DNA from 3 places in the Rhizobium sp. RHZ02 genome. Region 2 is predicted to be linked to each of the others. Evidence: riboswitches for the same ligand, from Rfam matches in the RefSeq annotation. Region 2 holds a riboswitch; each other region holds the start of a gene.
What was found. Region 2 has a riboswitch for thiamine pyrophosphate ahead of thiM (hydroxyethylthiazole kinase). Riboswitches for the same ligand answer to the same signal wherever they lie in the genome.
Positions count from the first base shown of each region.

Region 1 (7,684 bases), on a different contig from region 2:
CGACGGCAAGCTGCCAGTAGTCGTTGATGATGAGCTGACAGCCATGCTTAGCGCAAATCGCCTTCGCGGTTCGGATTTCGGTGCGCAGCTCGGCCGTCTCTTTATCCTTGATCCTGAGCTGCACGAGCTTGACGCCGAGCGGCACCAGCCGTGCGATCCATTCGGCGCTATCGACGATGAGATAGAAGGGATCTAGCATCATGCAAATACGGCCTTTCCGATGATGGGTGTCGAGGGAACCGCGACATCGCGCGGTTCGAGCATGCCCGCACCGAAAGCCTCGCGGCCGGACTCGATCGCCTTGGCAAACGCGCCCGCCATGGTAGCCGGGTTGCCGGCACCGGCGACGGCGGTGTTCAGGAGGACGGCATCGAAGCCGAGCTCCATGACGGTCGCCGCATGTGATGGCCGCCCGATCCCGGCATCAATAATGAGCGGAATGTCAGGGAAATGTGCGCGCATTGAACGCAACGCCGAGAGGTTGAGCGGTCCCGCCGCACTGCCGATCGGGGCGCACCATGGCATCAATACCCGACAACCCGCTTCGAGCAGCTTCTCGGCCACCACGAGGTCGTCGGTCGTGTAGGGAAAGACCTCAAAGCCCTCGGCGGAAAGGATGCGGGCGGCTTCCACCAAGCCGAAAACATCAGGCTGAAGCGTATCGTGATTGCCGATCACCTCCAGCTTGATCCAACTGGTGCCGAAGAGCTCGCGCGCCATCTTGGCTGTCAGCACGGCCTCGGAGACGCCATGGCAGCCCGCGGTGTTCGGCAGAACTCGAACGCCGAATGCCCGTATCATCTCGAAGAAGGCACTGCCGCTCCGTCCGCCCGCGGTCTCGCGGCGGAGCGAGACGGTGACGATCTCCGTTCCCGATCGCTTGACGGCCTCCGCGAGGGTCGCAGGTGAAGGATACCGTGCGGTGCCGAGAAGCAGGCGGGAGGAGACTACGGTGTCGTAGAGCGTCAGCATGGTCAGCCTCCCTGCATCGGCGACAGGATTTCGATCCGGTCGTTGTCGTTGAGCGCGTGGTCGGCGCGGTCCTCACGGTGGACGATTTCGCCGTTGACGGCGGTCGCCAGCCAGTCGCCTTCGTATTCCATCAGCGTCAGCAGTTCGGACAAGGTTGGCGCAGCGAGGTCGTGATACTCGCCGTTGACGATCAGTTTCATCGGCAATTTCCTCCTGGTTCGGTTCTGGAGAAGACAAGGTCCACAGCTTCCTGCGCCATGGTAGGCGCCAGCAGGAAGCCGTGGCGATAGAGGCCGTTGAGCACGACCGCCTCGGCCTCGCGGGTCACGCGTGGAAAATTGTCGGCGAATGCCGGCCGGATGCCCGCGCCGGTTTCGATAACGGTAGCGTCCGCAAAGGCGGGATGCACAGCGTAGGCGGCGTTCAGCAGTTCCATCATCGAACGCGCCGAGATGGGACCGGCGAACTCGGTCTCGATCATGGTGGCGCCCACCATGAACAGGCCATTTCCACGCGGAACGATATAGACGGGGAAGCGCGGATGCAGCAGGCGAACGGGTCTGGCGAGGTCGACCTCGGGCGTGTGTAGATAGAGCATTTCGCCGCGCACGCCGCGAAGCCCACTCGTTCGCCCAATGCGTGCTGCGCCCGTGCAATCGACGATGTCGTCGTAGCCGGTGGTCTCGGCCACTTGGTCGATGAATGCTACGCCCCGAGCGGCGAGCTTTTCTCGCAGTAGACCCAGCACTCGTCTCGGATCGAGATGTCCTTCCAGCGGGAAGAACAGAGCACGCCTGAAGCGGCCTGCGAGAGCCGGCTCCAATGGGCCGATCTGCTCCTCGCCCAGCCATTCATGGCCGCTGGTGCGGCTGGCAAAGCGATCGAGTTCACCCTGGTCGCGCGCGGGGGCAACGACCAGCGTGCCGTTTCGGTGTACCTCGCCGGGCAGCATCATGTCCCACCGATCGATGGCACCGCGGCCACGCAGCAAGACGGCTTCGTCCGCGCCTTCACGCTCACACCACGGTGCCAGCATGCCGCCCGCGAGCCATGATGCTGCCTGGCCGAAATCTGGATTCGGATCCATAACGGTGACGTCAGCACTTCGAAGAGTGAGTTCGTGCGCGACCGTGAGGCCGGCAACGCCGGCCCCTTTGACGAGGACGTGCATCTCAGTCACGCGACTCTTGGATGGTATCGATCGGCATATAGAGATCGCCACCCTCGCGGTATTTCGCCGCCATGGCGTCGAGCCCTTCTTTCTGCGCTTCAGCGCGGATGTCGTGCGAAATCCGCATCGAGCAGAACTTCGGGCCACACATGGAGCAGAAGTGCGCCACCTTGTGCGCTTCCTTCGGCAGCGTCTCGTCGTGGAAGCTGCGGGCCGTCTCCGGATCGAGCGACAGGTTGAATTGATCCTCCCATCGGAATTCGAAGCGGGCGCGCGACAGCGCATCATCGCGCGATTGAGCTGCCGGGTGACCCTTGGCGAGATCGGCGGCGTGGGCGGCGATCTTGTAGGTGATGACGCCGGTCTTCACGTCGTTGCGGTCGGGGAGACCCAGATGCTCCTTCGGGGTGACGTAGCAGAGCATCGCCGTACCGAACCAGCCAATCATCGCAGCACCGATGCCCGAAGTGATGTGGTCATAGCCCGGGGCGATATCTGTCGTCAGTGGTCCCAGCGTGTAGAAAGGCGCCTCGCCGCAGACGGCGAGCTGCTTGTCCATGTTTTCCTTGATCTTGTGCATCGGGACATGGCCCGGGCCCTCGATCATGACTTGGCAGTCCTTGGCCCAGGCGATCTTCGTCAGTTCGCCGAGGGTCTCCAGCTCGGCGAATTGTGCGGCGTCGTTGGCGTCGGCAATCGAACCCGGACGCAGGCCGTCGCCGAGCGAGAAGGAGACGTCATAGGCGCGGCAGATGTCGCAGATCTCCTCGAAATGCTCGTAAAGGAAGCTTTCGCGATGGTGATGAAGACACCACTTGGCCATGATAGAGCCGCCGCGTGAAACGATGCCGGTGACGCGGTTGACCGTAAGTGGGATGTAGTGAAGCCGCACGCCGGCATGGATCGTGAAATAGTCGACGCCCTGCTCCGCCTGCTCGATGAGCGTATCGCGATAGACCTCCCAGGTCAGGTTCTCGGCGATACCCTCGACCTTCTCCAGCGCCTGATAGAGCGGCACGGTGCCGATCGGCAGCGGCGAGTTGCGGATGATCCATTCGCGGATGTTGTGGATGTTGCGGCCGGTGGAGAGATCCATCACGGTGTCGGCGCCCCAGCGCGCGGCCCAGACCATCTTCTCGACCTCTTCGGCCATCGAGGAGGTGACGGCGGAGTTGCCGATATTGGCGTTGATCTTCACCAGGAAGTTCCGGCCGATGATCATCGGCTCGGCTTCCGGGTGGTTGATGTTGGCGGGGATGATGGCGCGGCCGGCGGCGACTTCCTGTCGGACGAATTCCGGGGTGACGTGATCGGGAATATGGGCGCCGAAGCTCTCACCGTCGCGCGCAATTGCCTCGGCCTTAGCCTTGCGGCCGAGATTTTCGCGGATGGCGATGAACTCCATCTCGGGCGTGATGATACCGGCGCGCGCATAGGCGAGCTGGGTCACGGCCTTGCCGTCCTTGGCGCGGAGCGGTTGGCGCTTGGCGGGAAATTCCGGCGTCAGCCGCTCGCCGCTGGCAAAGCCGTTATCCTCGGGGCGCACCTGGCGACCCCGATAGGCTTCGACGTCGCCGCGCGCGAGCACCCAGCTGCGGCGCAGTTCCGGAAGCCCCTGCTCGATGCTGATGTCAGCGCCTTCGACCGTATAGATGCCGGAGGAATCATAGACCGTGACCGGTGGCTCGCCCGATGTCGGGTGGACGCTGATTTCGCGCATCGGCACGCGGACATCGGGGTGAATGTCCCCAGGGATGTAGATTTTCCGAGAGGCCGGTAGGGGGCCTGTTGTGACGGTCGGGGTGATGGTCTTTGCGGCAATATTCATGGTTTGAGGCTCCAAGTTTTAAGTTTGGAGACCCAGTCCTCAGCCGGAATGATGAAAAGACGCCGGCACGGATTCCACGCGTGAATCCAATGCTTTCGAGCGCTTGCACCGTCCCTACGCCAGTATGAACTGGATCAGGTTCAACGGGTCACTGCGCACGATAGCAGTATCTCAGCCCCTTGCCGGGACCCCCCTGGTGAATGTCAAAAGGTTAGAGCCAGAGCAGCAAAGCTGTCAAGCCGACTGCCGCAACTACATGGAAAGGTCCAGAGCGCGGCCTTCGAAGAGGCGGCTCTGCGAACCCTCAAGATGCGCCTTCATCAAAGCCCGCGCGTCTTCCGCACGTCCTTCGACGATGGCGAGGTAGATCTTGTTGTGCTCCTCGTAGACCTGCTCGAGGCCCTGACGCGGACCAAGCAGCGATAGGCCGTGAAGGTGCATGCCGACGGCGATGTGGGCCTTCAGGGCATCGATCGAGGCTGTGTAATAGTGGTTGTTGGCGGCTTCGGTGACGGCCCGATGGAAGGTGAAGTCGGCGTCGGTGCGATGGAGCTGGTGGCTGGTCGCCTCGCGCAGATCGGCGAGCGCTGCGGCAATCCTCTGGATCGCCGCTTCGTCACGGCGCTTGGCAGCAAAGTAGGCGGCGGCAGGCTCGATCGTCAGTCGAAACTCGTAGCAGCGCTGGATATCGGCGATCGTCTTGACCGGCGAATAGGAAAGCTGCGTCGTCGGCGAACCGTGGGCGCTGACGAAGGTGCCGGCTCCCTGACGGGCATAGACGATGCCTTGATCGCGCAACCGTGCCAAGGCGTCGCGCACGATCGGACGCGACACGCCGAGCATCGATGCAAGCTCATGCTCACCGGGAAGCCGCGAATCCGGCGGATAGTTTCCCGAGCGGATACGCTCCTGCAACTGGTCGAAGACGCGATCGACCAGCTTGACGGCCTTGCCGCGCTCCGGCTTTGCCGCAGGCGCCGCTTGCGCATTCGCCGGTACACCGTTTGCTTCGTCCACCTTCACTCTCCCCGTCGGCATGTCCTATGCCGCCTGATTCTGCGCGATCAGTCTTACCAAACTATCCGAATTACCGAAGCCCCCGGACTTCACCGCGCAGCGCAGACGCAGGCCGTCTGCCGTTACGACGTCGAACCACGGAATACCCGCCTCGATTTCGCCCTGCGGCCTCAGAACCCGAATGCCGAGCTCGCGAAAAACTGCCAGTGCCGTATCGCCACCGCCGACCATCAGCATGTCCGGGCGCGTCATCTCTATGATGGATTTTACGCCTTTTGCGAAGCGGTCGGCAACTGCCACGGCTTCGCCGCTGATTTCGCCAGTACAGCGGACGAGTAACGGCAAGCCAACTTGTGCGTCGGAAGGCACTGCTCCCATGGATGCATCGATGGCAGCGGCGAGGCAGCCGGTACCCTCCAGCCTGGCCATTTGTGCTGTTGTGATCGGGTCGCGGGAGCCGAAGGCAAAGACGGTCCGGCTCGATGCGGCAAAAGCGTTGCTTGTCCTGTTCGACTGTCCGATCTTGCGGGCAAGTGCAGCTCCGATACCGCGGGCGCCGACAGCAAGGGCCCTCTTCCAATCGCGTGCCTCAACCACTTGGTCGAGATCGCTGTCCGTTTCGGCATCGCGGACCAGCACTTCGGTTCCACCACTTGCATCGAAAAGCTCGGCAATCGGCAGCGGCTTGTCGACACCACGACCGACGACGTGACCGTTGTGGGTCAAACGGTCCTGATCGGGAATGGCCGGCGCCACCACGATTGTCTCGTGACCGAAGACGGCAGCCAAAGCTACGCTTTCCGCTGCAACGTTCCCCTTGAGCCGGGAGTCGATCTTTTTCAGAACGATTTGAGGCGAGGCGGCAAGAAGGGCCTTCGCCGCAGCGCTGACCCTTCCTGCCGCTTCCTCCTCCGGGAGAGCTCTCGAAGCCGTGTTGACCACCACGACCTCGCAACCGGTCGCAAGCGTTTCCGATATGGCACTGACGTCGATCGCGACAGCGACGGAAAGTCCGGCGTCGACAAAGGGGGTTCCCGTGTCGAGCGCGCCGGTCAAATCGTCAGCGATGATCGCGACCTTCACCGTCATGCAGTCTGTCCTGAGTTGACAGCGTGGCAGGCGACGAGATGGCCAGGCTTGGCTTCCTTCCATTCCGGCACGACCTTGCTGCACACGTCCATGGCGATCGGGCAGCGCGAGTGGAAGCGGCAGCCGCTCGGTGGGTTGAGCGGGCTCGGCACGTCGCCCTGCAGGATCTGGCGCTTGCGCGTGCGCTCCAGCTCCGGATCGGTTTCCGGAACGGCTGACAGCAGTGCCTTGGTGTAGGGGTGCAGCGGGTTCTCGAACAGCTCCTCGCGCGTCGCAAGTTCCGCCAGGCGGCCGAGATACATGACGCCGACGCGGGTACTGATATGTCGGACAACAGCCAGGTCGTGGGCGATGAAGAGGTAAGTCAGGCCATACTTCTCCTGCAGATCGAGCAGGAGATTAATAATCTGCGCCTGTATCGAGACGTCGAGCGCCGAGATCGCTTCGTCGCAGACGATGAATTTAGGCTGGCAGGCAAGTGCGCGAGCGATGACGACGCGCTGTCGCTGGCCGCCGGAGAGTTCATGCGGATAGCGCTGCGCAAAGCGCGTCGGCAGGCCGACGTCGGTCAGCAGGTTGGCGATCTTGTCCTTGAGCTCCGCCTTGGTGCAGAGCTTGTGGAAGAGGATCGGTTCGCCGACTGCCTCACCGATCGTCATGCGAGGGTTGAGCGTCGAATAGGGATCCTGAAAGACGATCTGCAGGTCGCGGCGGAACGGCCGCATCTGCTTTTCATCAAGGGTCGCCAGGTCCTGGCCCTTGTAGACGACCTTGCCTGATGTCGCCTTGTAGAGGTTGAGGATGGTGAAGCCGGTGGTGGACTTTCCGCAGCCGGATTCGCCGACGAGCGAGAGGGTTTCGCCTTCCATGATGTCGAGATTGACGTTGTCCAGCGCATAGACGGTCGCCGAACGCTCGCCGAAGGCGCCGAGCTTGACGTGGAAATGCTTGACGAGGTTTTCGACCTTGAGCAGCGGTTGTGCACCCATCACGCTGCCTCCTGCATTTTCTGGACGACGAAGCAGGCCGTACGGTGGTTTCCGGCGCCTGACAGCGGTTCGAGTTTCGGTACGCGCTCGTGGCAAATGGCTTCCGCCAGCGGACAGCGTGGGGCAAAGGGGCAGCCTTTGGGGCGGCGACCCGGCTCCGGCGGCGTACCGCCGATGGACGAGAGCCGGCTTGCGGGCGCATCCGAGAGCTTCGGAATCGAGGCGAGCAGACCGCGCGTATAGGGATGGCTTGGGCGGGCATAAAGCTCGTCAACCGGGGCATCCTCGACGACGGTTCCGGCATAAAGCACGGCGACACGATCGACGAGACCGGCAATCAGCGCCAGGTCATGGGTAATCCAGACAACCGACATGCCGAGCTTGGCGCGCAGATCCTTCACCAGATCGACGATCTGCGCCTGAATGGTGACGTCGAGCGCCGTCGTCGGTTCGTCAGCGATCAGCAGTTTCGGATTGCAGGCAAGGCCGATCGCGATCATCACGCGTTGGCGCATGCCGCCGGAGAGTTCATGCGGATAAGCTTGCAGGCGCTCTTCCGGCCCGGGAATGCCGACGAGGCGCAACAGTTCGACAGCGCGGACTCGCGCATCGGCCTTC
Region 1 is NZ_JACUZX010000002.1:256,329-264,012, forward strand. It holds gene IB244_RS04055 (thiamine phosphate synthase) at 1-202, opposite strand, end outside; gene IB244_RS04060 (thiazole synthase) at 199-972, opposite strand; gene thiS (sulfur carrier protein ThiS) at 975-1,172, opposite strand; gene thiO (glycine oxidase ThiO) at 1,169-2,143, opposite strand; gene thiC (phosphomethylpyrimidine synthase ThiC) at 2,145-3,971, opposite strand; TPP riboswitch at 4,065-4,176, opposite strand; gene IB244_RS04080 (FCD domain-containing protein) at 4,224-4,988, opposite strand; gene IB244_RS04085 (four-carbon acid sugar kinase family protein) at 5,013-6,077, opposite strand; gene IB244_RS04090 (ABC transporter ATP-binding protein) at 6,074-7,066, opposite strand; gene IB244_RS04095 (ABC transporter ATP-binding protein) at 7,066-7,684, opposite strand, start outside.
Region 1: another riboswitch for thiamine pyrophosphate. It lies ahead of thiC (phosphomethylpyrimidine synthase ThiC); the one in region 2 lies ahead of thiM (hydroxyethylthiazole kinase).

Region 2 (7,684 bases):
GCTGTGGCTACATCCGGTTTTTCTGGCACATCTCGCTGCCGCTCTCGCGGCCGATCATTGCAACGGTCAGCATCATCTCCTTTGTCGGCAGCTGGAACAGCTACATCCTGCCGCTGATCATGCTGAATTCGGAGACGATGTATCCCTGGCCGCTCGGCATCATGGTTTATCGCGGCGAGTTCGGCACTGCCTGGCAGCTGGTGCTCGCTTTCATCACGCTGACAATCATGCCAACGATCATCGTCTTCTTCCTGGCGCAGAAGCACATCATCGCCGGCTTGACCGCGGGTGCGGTCAAGTCCTGAGGTGGCTTTGCCTCAGCCGAAGACGAGCCCGCCGTCGACGATGAGGTTCTGCCCGGAAACGGCGCGTGCCCAGGGGCTTGCGAAAAACAGGACCGCATCAGCCATTTCCTCGGGCGTCGTCACTTGCCGGAGCGGGGTGTTTGCCGCAATCAGATCGAAGACCGCATCCGGTGTGGCGCTGCTCGCTTCGGTGGCGCGCAGCAAGCCGCCCGAGACCATGTTGACGGTAATGCCTGATGGGCCAAGCTCTGCGGCCGCCGTGCGGGTCAAGGACAGAAGCGCACCCTTGGCAGCCGTGTAGTCATGGTAGGGCACCACCGGGTTCTGGAAGAGATTGGTGCCGATCGTGATGATCCGCCCAAAACTGGCAGTGGCCATGACCGGGCGGGTGGCCTGGATCACGTTCAAAGCCCCTTTCACGGCGGTATCGAGCTGTGATGTCATTTCACCCCAGGTCAATTGGTCGAGCTTCGATCGGGCGTCTCCGTTGAAGCTGAAGTCGGTCAAGGCATTGTGCACGACTGTCGTCGGCGCACCGAGTGTATCCTTGACCTCGGCCACCATGCGCTTGACGGCCTCGCTGTCGCGGACATCCGCCTGGAAGGTTCGGGCACGATCACCCAATGACGCGGCAAGCGCCTCGGCCTCGATGCGGCTGTTGCGGTAGTTGATTGCGACCTTCGCGCCTTCGCGGGCAAAGGCAGCAGCAATGGCGGCGCCCAGGCCACGCCCGGCCCCGGTGATGATGACGGTCTGTTCGCTGATCGCCAATGTCATCTCGAATGTCCTTCTCTCAACTTCCAAAGCTCATGAAAATGCTGAACCGGCCCGTGCCCGGAACCGACAGAAAGCGTATCCGCCTGCGCGACGGCATGGGCGAGGTAGCTTTTCGCATCCGCCACTGCCTCGGGCAGCGTCGCCCCCTTCGCGAGCTCGGCGGCAAGCGCGCTCGATAGCGTACAGCCGGTGCCATGCGTGTTCGCCGTCGGTATCCGGAGCCCCTCGAACCAGCTCAACCCTGCGGCTGTCGCCAGGACATCCGGGCTCTCCTGGCTTGGCAGATGACCGCCCTTGACCAGCACCGCCTCCGGGCCAAGAGCACGCAGGCTTTGCGCCTGCTCAGCCATGTCCGCGCGGGTATCGGCCGTCGGTCCATGCAGGAGTGCTGCCGCTTCCGGAAGATTGGGAGTAAGCAGCGTCGCAAGCGGCAGCAGCCGTCGGGTGAGGACGTCGACCGCGGACACATCGAGGAGGCTAGCCCCGCCCTTGGCGACCATGACAGGATCAAGAACGACCGGAATGCCCTTGTGGGGTTCGATCGCATCGGCGACAGCGTTGGCGATTTCGGCATTGGCAATCATGCCGATCTTGATTGCATCAACACGGACATCGGCAAACACTGCCTTGATCTGGTCGGCGACGAAGGCAGCCGGAACCAGATGCACACCGCAAACGCCCTGTGTGTTTTGCGCCGTCAGCGCGGTCAGCACTGCCATGCCGTAGACACCGCGGGCAGAGACGGCCTTCAGGTCCGCCTGGATTCCGGCGCCGCCGGAAGGATCGGACCCGGCAATGGAGAGAACGTTTCGGATCATCGGTGAACCTTTCTGATGTTTTCCGCGATCTCGCGAGCCGCCGCCTCAGGGTCACGCGTGCCGCATATCGCAGAGACGACGGCAAGACCGTCAGCCCCAGCAGCAAAGACATCCCCGACATGAGCCGCCTTCAGCCCGCCGATTGCGACTGCGGGAACGGGGCAGATGCGCACGAGGCGAGCAAGGCCAGCAAAACCGGTCGGCTCCTTGTGATCCGCCTTCGTCGATGTCGCAAAGACCGGGCCGATACCCGCGTAGTCGACGATTGCCGGATCGACCCCCGCGGCCAGCGCCTCGGTCTCAACGGAGAGGCCAAGGATCATATCGTCTCCAATCCGCGCGCGGGCAGTTCGCGCATCCATGTCCTCTTGCCCGATGTGCAGACCATCAGCACCAATTGCGACGGCAGCCTCCACGTCATCGTTGACGATGAGCAAGGCACCGGTGCCAGACAAAGCCGCCTTGAGCGCCCGACCTGTTTCGATCATCAGGGGTGTATCGGCATGCTTGTCGCGCAGCTGGACAACGCTCGCTCCGCCAGCAACAGCCGCCCGCGCGGTCTCCACCATGCCGAAGCCGGCACAAAGACCGGGATCGAGGACAAGATAAAGTGAAAGGTCGATGGTCCTCATGCGAAACGCACCCTTGCATGGCGATCGAGGAGCGGGGCGTCAAGCGCTGCAAGCGCATCGAGAAACGCCGGAGAAAACGAACCCGGGCCGTCCGCGCTGCTGGCTGCCATCTCACCGGCAACAGCAAAGGTCGTAAGCGCTGCAACCGTTGCCTCGAACGGCGCGGCAGGCCGGATCGCCGTGAATGCTCCGACGAGGCAGGTCAGTGCGCAGCCGAGCGCGGTCACCTTGGGCATCAAGGCCGACCCGCCTTCAATCCAGGCAGCTCGTTCACCGTCGGTGACGAAATCGACGACGCCGGTTACCGCGACCGTCGCACCGTGTGTCCTCGCAAGCAGCCTGGCGGATTCCTCTGCCTGTTCGACCCCGTCACGACTGTCCACCCCCTGGCCCCGACTTTCGCCACCGGCAAGGGCAATGATCTCGGAGGCGTTGCCACGAATGATGGTTGGACCGAGTTCCAGCAGCCGATCAACGGCCGCCCGGCGGAATAAGGTGGCATAATGGGCAACCGGATCGAGAACCCATGGCTTGCCGGACTGGCTGGCGGCGAGGGCTGCCGCCTCCATGCCGCGCAACCAGGATGACGACAGTGTGCCGATGTTGATTGTCAGTGCGCCTGCGATCGCCGCAAACTCGCCAGCCTCTTCTTCCGCATGCACCATGGCGGGAGACGCGCCGGCGGCCAGAAGCACATTGGCTGCGATGTTCATGGCAACGAAGTTGGTGATGCAGTGCACGAGCGGCGGTTGCGCGCGCAGTTCGCTCAGCAGTATTCCCGGTAAGGTCTGATCTTGCATGGTGCGCCTTTCGATCGGGGAGAAAGGCGCGGGGACTGACGCAGGAGGCGAAACGTCCCGAGCGACTCCCTCCGCCGGCATTATCCGGTTCAGGTTCAAAGGGTCCTTCTCAGCCCATCTTTCGAGGGCGCCCCTGTCTCTCACTGCCTTCTTCTCGCAGAGAAGCGCTGGCCTGTCATCCATAAAATGACATCGCCAGGTGAACCCGGCCATGCCAGGAAAGGCCCCGAAGGAGGCGCGGCGCCTGCCGGCCTTCTGGCGGTTGCATCACTCATCTGATAGCGCGCCATAATACAGCTGACGGAAGGACTTGGATTCCCCCTGCAAACGTTTCACTTCTGGATTGCGGTGAGCAACCTTTTACCGATTCCGGCGCCGCTTTTCTCTGTCCGAACCATGGCACTTTCCAAATGTTCGGCGGTTAATAGCCGGCAGTTGTAAGCATGGTTAGATGGCAGCCGACACAGCGATCGTGTTGCATTTACTTATTTTTGTTTACTTTCCAGGAATTGTGTCAAATGGCATACTCCCGCTCGCTGGGTAAAGGCGAGTTCCATGGGCGTCCGACGATTTTCGGTTCTGACCTACTCGACTGCTTGATTACACGCGGCCAATAGGCCGGCAAGACAATGCCGATACAATCGTCCAACTCGGTTGGCGACCGAAGGGAGGTCTTGATGCGAACACTTCATGCTGCAGTATTTGTACCGCTTCCTGCCGTGTGTGTTCTCCTATCTGCTACCATAACAATAATCTCGCCCGCACCTGCCCTGGCCCTGTTCGTCTGCGCAAACACCACAGGCTCGGGAGACGGGGCGGCTGCCGGTGGTGTCAATGACGTCGCCTGCGGAACCAATGCGACAGCGGCAGGCGCCGCGGGAGCAAACTCCGCTTTCGGTGCGGGAAGCAAGGCGACAGGCGGAGCCGCCACTGCCCTCGGCACAACGACGAATGCGTCCGGTGCGGCATCGGTGGCAGTTGGTCAAAATTCTCAGGCGACGGACAGGGGCGCGGTCGCCGTTGGTTTGGCCAGCAACGCCTCCGGATTCAACAGCACAGCCATCGGGGAAAATAGCAGAGCTGCCGGCCCTGGCGCGACTGCCCTGGGGGTCGACAGCAATGCGCAGAGTGTGGACAGCACGGCCGTTGGTGCTCGAAGCCTGACGACGGGTGCCGGTGCGGTTGCCATTGGGGTCGACAGTCGGGGCACCAGTGTTGATACTTTGGCTGCTGGCGTCAGAAGCCTTGCCAGTGCTGGCGGCGCAGTCGCGCTCGGAGGTGACAGCAGTGCAAGTGGCGGCAATAGCACTGCGGTTGGTAATAGGAGTTCGTCCTCCGGCAATCAGGCAACAGCGATTGGATTTAACAGCAGTGCCCGGGGCCTAAATAGTCTTGCCCTGGGGACCGGCTCAGTGTCATCAGGGCAGAATTCAGTGGCGCTCGGAGCTGGTTCGTCGGATGGCGGTATCGCCAATGTCGTCTCCGTCGGGGCGCCGGCCGCCGAGCGAAAGATCGTCAACGTCGCGCCCGGCACGATTTCGGCGACCTCGACGGATGCGATCAATGGCTCCCAGCTGGACGCCACCAATCAGAATGTCGCCCAGAACACGAACGAACTTGCCGATCACGAGACGCGCATTACGAACAATACCAACTTCTCAACCTCCATACGACTGAGATCGCCGGCCTCGATACGCGTGTAGCCGCAAATACAAACGCCATCGATTCCCTGGACAATCGCGTCAGCAGCCTCGAATCCAGCATGTCGCCGATGAATGGACGCATCGACAAGGCCTACGAGGGCACGGCGATGGCGCTGGCGATGGGTGGGGGAACCCTTCCGAATGACAAGAACTTTGCGGTGTCCATCAATTGGGGCACGTTCGAAGGCGAGAACGCTTTCGCTGGCAGCGCTTACGCGCGGATTACAGAGAATCTGCTGATCCATGGCGGCGTCGGCGTAGGGGCGAGCGAAGGTACTTTCGGTGGGACCGCGGGGTTGACATTCACGTGGTGATCGTCCGAGCGCTACAGCCGTTCGGTTCACGCGAGCCGAGATCCTCAACGATGCATCTGCCGTTCAAATTTATCGTCGCGGCGCTGGCAGTCCTTTGCATAGAGGCCGGCTTTGAAAGCCCCGTTCGCGCCGAAATCAAGAAATCCCTGAAGGAAGATGTTTCAAGAGCACCGCGTCCGGCAGATATCGATCGAAATGGCGTTCTTATCCTTGTGCGAAACACGCTTCTTGCCCTCGACCAGGCGAACAAGACTGGCAACTACACCGTTCTGCGGGAACTCGGCTCGCCAGGCTTTCAGGCCAATAATTCCGCGCAACTTGCAGAGATCTTTGCCTCGCAACGAAAACAGGGATACGACCTGAGTGGCCTTGCGGTCATCGAGCCGCAACTAACCGTGCTTCCGCAGATCGAGCCAGACGGCAAGTTGCATATGGCGGGGTTCTTTCCGTCGGTGCCAATCCAGGTGCATTTCGAGCTACTCTATGCGCCTGTCGATCGTCAGTGGAAGCTCTTCGGGATATCAGTGAACTTTGATGAAAGCGGCCCGGCCGCACCCGCAACAACCGACAATCGGCCCCAAAAGCCGGATGTTCCGGTGAAGCTTCCTGACCCGCCGACGCCTGCGGTCAGACCGAAAGCACCTTCTTCAGATTCGGGCCTTTGAGACGTCGACCTCGACGTCGTCGGGTTCCGGCTCCTGCACGGAAATGAGGACTGATCGATACGCCGGGCCATCAGATCCGCTCCCAGCTGCTGGTCAAGTGAACTCCCGTCGGTGCGCAAGGTCCAGGGTCGCGCCTGTGACAAGCTGGACAGATCATATCTCGGGGCCTAGTGTTCTGAAATGTTGGGATGTCGTCTTCTTCTCTTCGGTTTGATCGTGCTGTTCGCATGGACAGCAGGCGCGCAGCAGATGCCCTGTCCCTTTGAATATCCAGACACGCCGGTCAACCGGTCTCGCGGGGTGGTCGGCTGCTCGCTGCAGTGCGATCAAAAGCTCACGTGTCCCGGCCAGCAGGCGATCGAGCCACAAAAGCTCCCTTCGGCGCAGGCTCCCGGCAATGCGGTCAATGCGAGTGGAACTTGTCCGGAGGGGAAAAACTGGGATTCGAGAAGGAAAACTTGTGTCGCGTGCGCCGCGGGGGCGTCGTGGGATGCCAAGCGCTCGACCTGTTCCTGTGGGACCGGCCGGTTCGTTGATCCGAAGACAAAGCGCTGCGTCAGTTGTCCCGAGAATTGGGGTTGGGAAAAGGGGAGGTGCCTGTGCACTCGCAGCTTGAAATCCACCTTGGCGGGAAAGTCCTGCTCGCCCAAGCAGCCGGTCTGCAGGACCGACAGCGTTTGGGATGCCGAAAACAAGCATTGTGTGGCAGTGAAGCTGCGGAAGCCGAAGGCGTAGTTCGAGATGGATAGACGGCTCCAGACCCCGAATCGAGCTTGTCGTAGATCGTTCGTCCTGCGCGAGGGCAGGGGGCGCGAATTGCACGTAACATCCGCGTCGTTGCTGTAAGAGTACTTCACCAAAGCCCGGCCACCGTAAGGTGCTTGCGTTTCAATGAGGGAACCGGAACGTGATTGCAGCCCGTATTGTTCGGACACTTGCACCTTTGCTCGTCGCGGCAGTTCTTGCCAGCTGCGGTCATCCAAGCGGAGTCATGGCCCCTGTTGCGCTATCGGCGGCAACGCAGAATACCTCAAAGGTCAGCATGCTGGTCGCAACCACGCGCGAACCTTCCGGCGACCCGGCGACGCTCTTCACCGGCGAACGCAGCCCAAAGCCCTATCTGACGGCGATTGACGTCTCCATTCCGCCGAAACGGGCCTCAGGCACAGTCCAATGGCCGAAACATCTGCCGCCCAATCCCGCGACCGATTTTGCGGTGACCAGCGTCAAGGAGATCGACACCGTTCCGGAGGGGCGCGTCTGGTTCCACCAGAACATCCAGGGCGGGCATGCGCTGGTCTTTGTCCACGGCTTCAACAACAAGTACGAGGATTCCGTCTTCCGTCTGGCCCAGATCGTCCACGACTCCGGGATGCAGGCGACCCCTATCCTCTTCACGTGGCCGTCACGCGCGCAGCTTACCGCCTATCAATACGACAAGGAGAGCACCAACTATTCACGCACGGCGCTCGAGCAGGCGCTGCGGACGCTAGCCGCCGACCCCGACGTCAAGGACATCACGATCCTCGCTCATTCAATGGGCACCTGGCTGACCATGGAATCCCTGCGGCAGATGGGTATCCGCGACGGTCACGTGAACAGCAAGATTCACAACGTCATTCTCGCGTCCCCGGATATCGATATTCAGGTCTTTGCCAAGCAGTTCGCGG
Region 2 is NZ_JACUZX010000001.1:505,098-512,781, reverse strand. It holds gene IB244_RS02435 (carbohydrate ABC transporter permease) at 1-305, shown strand, start outside; gene IB244_RS02430 (3-oxoacyl-ACP reductase) at 318-1,082, opposite strand; gene thiD (bifunctional hydroxymethylpyrimidine kinase/phosphomethylpyrimidine kinase) at 1,079-1,900, opposite strand; gene thiE (thiamine phosphate synthase) at 1,897-2,532, opposite strand; gene thiM (hydroxyethylthiazole kinase) at 2,529-3,332, opposite strand; TPP riboswitch at 3,382-3,477, opposite strand; gene IB244_RS02410 (hypothetical protein) at 4,010-5,035, shown strand; gene IB244_RS02405 (YadA-like family protein) at 5,095-5,349, shown strand; gene IB244_RS02400 (hypothetical protein) at 5,400-6,014, shown strand; gene IB244_RS02395 (alpha/beta hydrolase) at 7,006-7,684, shown strand, end outside.

Region 3 (7,684 bases), on a different contig from region 2:
GCAAGCGGGTAGCGCGCGTTTTCGATTGTCAGGCCGCGAAGTTCGCTGAAGCCAGGCACCGAAAAGAGACTGCCTGGTGGCAGGTCCAGTTCGATTGCGCCTGAAATCAGCGGCACAGCCTCTTCGCTGCCAGACGTGAGCAGTACGTCATAACCCTGCTCCGCCAGGCTGACGGCATAGAGCAGGTGCTGGATGGCATGATCGGAACGTTCGCCTGCAAGGGCGCCGGCCAAGACGAGGCGTTTCGCGCCGCGGGCGACCGCTTCCGCAACCGCAATCTCGCCGTCGGTTGAGGCCTTGGCAGCGGGATAAGGTTGCCTGGGGACGTCAGGAAAAGCGGCTTCGAGATCCGCCGGCGTGGAATCGAAATCGCCGACCCACAATTCCGGAACGACGCCGAGCGCTGCCGCATGACGCATGCCACCATCGGCGGCTATGAAACGGCTGCCCGACATGGCATGTCGCAGGCGGTCGGTTATCTGCAACTCGCCGCCAAGCAGAATGGTGAAGGTGGATTGGCTCATGGGCACTGCCCATAGCGCAAACCAGGGGGGAAGGGAAAGGGCCGCCGCTCAGGCTTCGTCAGCGATATCCTTGACGCGAGCCTCAAAAACACTTTCGAAGCCGGAAATGAACTTCTCGAATAGCTCTCCGAACGCCTCGATCTCTTCCGGCTTCCAGTCTTTGACCACTTCGGAAACGAATGCGAGCTTCTGCGCGCGTATTTCCGACAGCAACCTCTGCCCGAGCGGCGTCATCACGACGATGATCCGCCGCGCATCCGCCTGAGATGCCTTTCGCCGCAGAATATTCCGCCCCACCATTTCCGCGACGATGCGGCTTGCGCGCGAGGGGTCGATCCGCATCATCTCGGCAATCGTCCCAACCGTTACGTCGCCAGCCTCTTGTGCACGCCGCACAGCGTCCAGCACGTCGAGGTGTGACAGCTCGAGGCCCGGTGCGACACTTTGGATCGCGAGCCGACCGATCAGTCTCCGCCCGGTCATGAGACGCATACGGGTCATGCTTTGCCCAATGCGCAGGATGTCCGGCTCATGCGTCTCGGCGTCAGTCTCGGTCGGATTCGTCAAGCTCTCGTTCATTGCGGTAACATAGCATCTCAGGCGTCAATTGAGAATATGCCAATGTCAATCAAGTGACGTTGACAAATATATGCTAACAGCACATAAATGGCCACTCTCCAATTTGGAACGACGCTTCATGGATACTCAAATTGCCGCAGCGCCGCTTGTGACGGATCACCGCCGGCGGTTCATCCTCTTCCTTTTCCTGATGGCAGCCATGTTCATGGCGACACTCGACAACCAGATCGTCGCAACGGCTTTGCCGACGATCGTCGGCGAGTTCGGCCACCTCGAGCGGTTCAGCTGGGTCGGCTCCGCCTATCTTCTCGCCGTGAGCGCGGTGATGCCGCTTTACGGCAAGCTCGGTGACCTCTTCGGCCGCAAGTATGTGATGATGGCCGCGATCATGATCTTCACGGTCGGTTCCGCCGTTTGCGGACTGGCGGTATCCATGAACACGCTGATTGCGGCCCGCGTGCTGCAGGGGCTTGGCGGCGGCGGCATCATGGTGTCGATCTTCGCCGTCAACGCCGACCTCTTCGAACCGCGCGAACGGGCGCGTTACCAGAGCTATTCCAGCCTCGTTCTGATGGCGTCGGGCGCTATCGGACCCGTCCTTGGCGGGGCAATGAGCGATCTCTTCGGCTGGCGCTCGATCTTCCTCGTCAATGTTCCGATCGGTTTCGTCGTCCTTGTCGGTCTGGCCTTGATGCTGCCCTACCGGAAGCCCAACCGCCGTCCGAAGATCGATTACGCCGGCGCCCTGCTGCTCGCCTTGACGACGGCTAGCATCGTTCTTGCCGCCGATGGCTCTCAGGTTTTCGGCTCGCTTGTTGCTCCTCAAAGCCTGGCGATCATGGCGCTCGGTGTAGCGGCGGCCATCGGTTGGATCTTCGTCGAGCGACGCGCCGCCGAGCCGATCGTTCCCCTGTCACTGTTTCGCAATTCGACATTCAGCCTGTTGCTCATCATGTCGATCATGAGCGGCGCGATCGGCATCGGCATGGTCAATTATTTCGCGTTGTTCCTGCAGACGACGACCGGCCTCTCGCCATCGGCGGCCGGAGCGTTCTTCATTCTTCTGACCGGCGGCATCGTCTGCGGGTCGCTGTCGGCCGGTCGCATCATCTCCATCACCGGGCGCTACAAGCCCTTCGCGATCGCAAGCCTGACCTGCAGTGCCATCGCGTTTGCGCTGCTCACTCAGGTTCATGTCGGAACACCGGTCATGGTGATCGGGGCGGTGATGGCTCTCCACGGCTTCGGCGTCGGCCTTGCACAGCAGGTCCCGGTCATCGGCGTCCAGAATGCCGCTCCGGCGCGCGACGTCGGCGCCGCAACGGGATCGGTGACGCTGTCGCGCATGGGCGGCGCATCGATCGCCATCTCCATTTATGGCGCGATCATCGGCTCGCAGCTCGGCAAGACCGGACTCTCAATTCCCGGCGTGACCGATATCGAGCAACTGACGCCAAGGATGCTGGCGGCGTTGCCGGAACAGGCGCGTCAAGCCGTCGCCGACGCCTATGCCAGCGCGTTCACGCCGCTTTTCATGGCATCCTGCGCGATCGCTCTCATCGGCCTTTGTGCCGCCTTGATGCTGAAACCGACGCAGTTGCCCCGCGTGGTAGAGGTGCGGCCGGCGGCAAGGGCCGAAGCCGCCGAGTAAATGCCGATGGCGGCCTAAGGCCGCCTCTTGCAAGACGCCAAGCGTGGCGATACATCTCAAGCGCTCTAACGGGGTGCCCGTGCCATAAGGCGCGCGGCTGAGAGGCTGAAAGCCAACCCGCGGAACCTGATCCGGCTAACACCGGCGGAGGGATTAGACGCGTGACATCTGGCACCGCCCTTTTCCCCTTCAAGCAAACCAGAGGAGAGGTGCCATGTTCAAATTCAAATTCCCGAGCCGTTCGTTGCTTGCCACGATCTTCATCGCGACTACCGGCCTGGCCGGCGCCGGTGCACAGGCGGCAGGCAAGACGCTTACCGTCTACACCTATGAAAGCTTCACATCCGAATGGGGTCCGGGGCCGAAGGTCAAGGAAGCGTTCGAGAAGACCTGCGGCTGCAACGTCAGTTTCGTCAGCGTGGCGGATGGTGTGGCACTGCTGTCGCGTCTTAAGCTCGAAGGCGCCGGCACGAAGGCAGATGTCGTGCTTGGCCTGGACACCAACCTGACCACGGAAGCGAAGGCGACCGGCCTGTTCGATGCGAGCGGCATCGATGTCGGCGGGCTCAAGGTGCCGGGCGGCTACAAGGACGATGTATTCGTGCCGTACGACTATGGCCACTTCGCTGTCATCTACGACACGCAGACGATCAAGAACCCTCCGCAAAGCATGAAGGATCTGGTCGAAGGTGACCCTTCGCAGAAGATCGTCATCGAGGACCCACGCACCTCGACGCCCGGGCTCGGTCTCCTGTTATGGGTAAAATCCGTCTACGGCGACAAGGCGCCGGAGGCCTGGGCAAAACTCAAGAAGCGGGTGTTGACGGTAACGCCCGGTTGGTCAGAGGCCTATGGGCTGTTCACCAAGGGGGAAGCACCGATGGTGCTTTCCTACACGACGTCGCCTGCCTATCACATGGTCGCGGAGAATACGGACCGCTACCAGGCGGCTGCATTTTCAGAGGGCCATTACATACAGATCGAAGTGGCCGGACTGCTGAAGAATGCGCCTGACAAGGAACTTGCGCGCGATTTCCTGAAATTCATGGTGACCCCGGGCTTCCAGGACACCATTCCGACCAACAACTGGATGATGCCGGTTTCCGCGACATCGCAACCACTGCCGGATGCGTTCGGCAAGCTCGTGAATCCGTCAAAGACCTTTCTGATGAGCTCGGACGAAGTTGCCGAGAATCGCAAAGCCTGGATCGACGAGTGGCTGGCTGCCATGAGCATGAACTGATGCTTTTGACCAAGGCCGAGATGCGACGGGCGATGCTCGGCGGGGCCGCGAGCCTCGCCGGCATTATCGCTTTCGTCGGCCTTGCGGTCCTTGCTTTGCTTCTCTCGAGCGGCGGTTCGTCGATTCTTGCGACCGTGTTTGAACCGTACATCCTGCGGATATTGTGTTTCACGCTGTTGCAGGCCGTGCTCTCCACCGCGCTCTCCATCGTTTTTGCCATTCCGGTCGCGCAAGCCCTGGCGCGTCAACGGCATTTCCCCGGCCGTATCTGGATTATCAGGCTGATGGCCGTGCCGATGGGGCTTCCTGTTCTGATTGGGGCGCTCGGATTGATTGGTATCTGGGGGCGGCAGGGCATCATGAACTCGGCGCTGCTTGAGTTCGGCCTGGCGGAACCGGTCAGCATATACGGGCTCTCGGGGATCCTGCTGGCACATGTCTTCTTCAACATGCCACTGGCGGCCCGCCTGATGCTGGCCGCACTGGACCGTGTGCCATCGGAATATTGGCTGATGGCGAGTGGCTTGGGCATGCGCTCCGGCTCGACTTTTCGCTTCATCGAATGGCCGGTCCTGCGCTCGGTCGTCCCCGGTATCGCCGGCCTGATTTTCATGCTGTGCGCCACGAGCTTCACGCTTGTGCTGATGTTGGGTGGTGGCCCTGCGGCAACGACGGTCGAGGTTGCCATCTATCAGTCCCTGCGCTTCGATTTCGACCCTGGCCGGGCCGTTACGCTTTCCCTGCTTCAGATCGTACTTACATCAATGATCCTCGGGGCGCTGTCGCTTCTTCCCGCTCCGGAGGATGAGGGCATGACAGTTGGCAAGCCTGTCAGGCGTCCGGATGGGCGACTGCCGGGCGCGCGGCTTGTGGATGGTGGCGTCCTGCTGCTTGCCACGCTGTTTCTAGCGCTCCCTTTAATGTCCGTGGTCCTGGCCGGCCTGCGGTCCGATCTGATGAAGCTCTTGCGCGAGCCCATCTTCTGGCAATCGGCTGCGACCAGTCTGGTTATTTCGATTTCGGCGGCTGCTCTCGCTTTGCTGATTTCGATGACATTGGTGAGCGCGCGCCGCGCGGCGCTTCTCCAGGGTTCAGGTGCCTTCGGCAGGAGGTTTCTTTTTGCCGCCTTGGGCGGCGCGTCGTCGCTGGTGTTGCTCGTGCCGCCAATCGTCCTTGCGACTGGCTGGTTCCTTGCCTTGAGAAATCTCGGTAACGTGAGCGCCGTCGCTCCGGTGCTGATTGTCGCCATCAACGCGTTGATGTCGCTGCCCTTTGTGATGCGCGTCCTTGAACCGGCTTTCATCGTCCACAAGCATCGGACGCAGAAGCTTGCGGCGAGCCTCGGTGTCACAGGTTGGGCACGGCTGCGCCTCATCGACACGCCGGCACTGTTCAAGCCGATGCTTACGGCATTTTCGTTCGCGATGGCGCTGTCGCTCGGCGATCTGGGCGCGGTTGCGCTGTTCGGTTCGGACAGCTTCGTCACCCTGCCATGGCTCGTCTATAGCCGCATGGGCAGCTATCGGACGAACGATGCCGATGGGCTGGCGTTGATCCTTGGTGTCGTCTGCCTGTTGCTCACGATCGCCGGTACGATGGGCCCAGCGCGCCTAGAGGTTGCCGTCCATGGTTGATCCTGAGTTCGCGATCGAGATGCAGCAGGTCGGTCTTCAGCTCGGCAATCAGAATTTTCAGTTTGATTGCCGGCTTCCCACCGGTGCCGTGATTGCCGTGACGGGGACGTCCGGGGCCGGCAAGTCAACCTTCCTCAATCTGCTTGCCGGCTTCGACACGGCTCTCAAGGGGCGGATCCTGATCGCCGGAAAAGATGTGACCGAGGTTTACCCGGCGCAGCGGCCGGTCTCCCTGGTCTTCCAGGACAACAATCTGTTCGCGCACCTCGATATCTTTACCAACATCGGCCTTGGCATTAGCCCGTCGTTGAAACTCACGACCGCAGATTGCCGAACCATCTCGTCTTCGCTTGAAAAGGTGGGGCTCGCCGGTTTCGAGCGGCGGATGCCAGGGACGCTCTCCGGCGGGGAACGGCAGCGGGTAGCCTTTGCACGCGCGCTTGTTCGCAACCGGCCGGTGCTGCTGCTGGACGAGCCCTTCGCGGCCCTCGACCCCGGTCTGCGAAACGGAATGGCGGCGCTGCTGCTCGACATGCATCGTGAAACCGGCAATACCGTCGTCGTCGTCTCGCACGATCCGGACGAGGTCAAACGCATCGCAGACTTCGGTCTTTTCCTTGAAGACGGCAGGATTGTCGTGGCGGCTCCAATTGACGAATTTCTGGGCCGATCGGACCATCCAGGATTGACGCAATTTCTCCGCAGTTGACGAATCTGGCAGTCGCAACGGCACTTTCGCCATAATTTGAGGCGACCGAGGAAACTCAAAGCACGTTAGGCTTGCTAAAATACAACGGCGCCACATTTACTTAGAGTCTCGCTATGCAACCGATGCGGAAATCAGTTACAGCAAAGACTTGTGTCCCCGATTGTGCAGTGCAAGAGCGGGGACGGACGCCTGTTGAATCACGATGAGACCGGCCGGGTCGCGGAAGCGGACCGGTTGACACGCAAGATGACTTGGAGAGCCAGACTGGACAGTATGCCGACGTGGAAATTCCCCGCGCCTTCCAGTGATGTGCTCTCGTCTGCGTGCCGTCTGGTGCGACGAGCCTCGGTCGTCTGTGCGACGAGCATGGCGCTGTACGGTTGTCAGTCCATTCTCGAGCAGTCCTATCAGCCAAGCGTTGCGCCGTCCTCCAATCCGCAGATCGTCGATGAAGTCCAGAAGAACGATCCGCGCGCGGCCATGGGTGCGCGCGAACATCCGCGCATCGTTGCGAGCTATGGAGGCGAGTACAAGGACGCAAAGACCGAGCGCCTGGTCGCCCGGATCACGGGCGCGCTGACAGCCGTCTCCGAGAACCCGAGCCAGTCCTATCGCATCACCATCCTGAACTCCCCGGCTATCAACGCATTCGCTCTGCCGGGCGGTTATCTCTATGTGACACGCGGTCTGCTGGCGCTCGCCAACGATGCATCCGAGGTCGCTGCCGTTCTCTCGCATGAGATGGGCCACGTTACGGCAAACCACGGCATCGAACGGCAGAAGCGCGAGGAGGCGGAAGTCATCGCCAGCCGCGTCGTTGCCGAGGTGCTGTCGAGCGATATTGCCGGCAAGCAGGCTCTGGCGCGCGGCAAGCTCCGATTGGCTGCTTTCTCGCGGCAGCAGGAATTGCAGGCCGACGTGATCGGCGTCCGTATGCTTGGTGAAGCAGGCTATGATCCCTATGCCGCTGCGCGGTTCCTGGACTCCATGGCCGCCTATAGTCGTTTCATGTCGGTCGATCCTGAGGCGGATCAGAGCCTCGACTTCCTCTCCAGCCACCCGAACTCTGCGCAGCGCATCGAACTCGCGCGCGATCATGCACGTGCCTTCGGCCAGGAAGGCAAAGTTGGCGATACGGGCAGGGACTATTATCTCGATGGGATCGATGGCCTGCTCTACGGCGACAGCCCGGAGGAAGGCTATGTCCGCGGCCAGACCTTCCTGCATGGCGGGCTTGGCATTCGCTTCGACGTACCTCCCGATTTCAAGATCGACAACAAGGTCGAGGCGGTTATGGCGACCGGTCCGGGCGACATCGCAATCCGCTTCGATGGTGTTGCCGAT
Region 3 is NZ_JACUZX010000002.1:220,780-228,463, forward strand. It holds gene IB244_RS03900 (thiamine diphosphokinase) at 1-524, opposite strand, end outside; gene IB244_RS03905 (MarR family winged helix-turn-helix transcriptional regulator) at 573-1,103, opposite strand; gene IB244_RS03910 (MDR family MFS transporter) at 1,222-2,754, shown strand; TPP riboswitch at 2,814-2,924, shown strand; gene thiB (thiamine ABC transporter substrate binding subunit) at 2,969-3,997, shown strand; gene thiP (thiamine/thiamine pyrophosphate ABC transporter permease ThiP) at 3,997-5,631, shown strand; gene IB244_RS03925 (ATP-binding cassette domain-containing protein) at 5,624-6,340, shown strand; gene IB244_RS03930 (M48 family metalloprotease) at 6,587-7,684, shown strand, end outside.
Region 3: another riboswitch for thiamine pyrophosphate. It lies ahead of thiB (thiamine ABC transporter substrate binding subunit); the one in region 2 lies ahead of thiM (hydroxyethylthiazole kinase).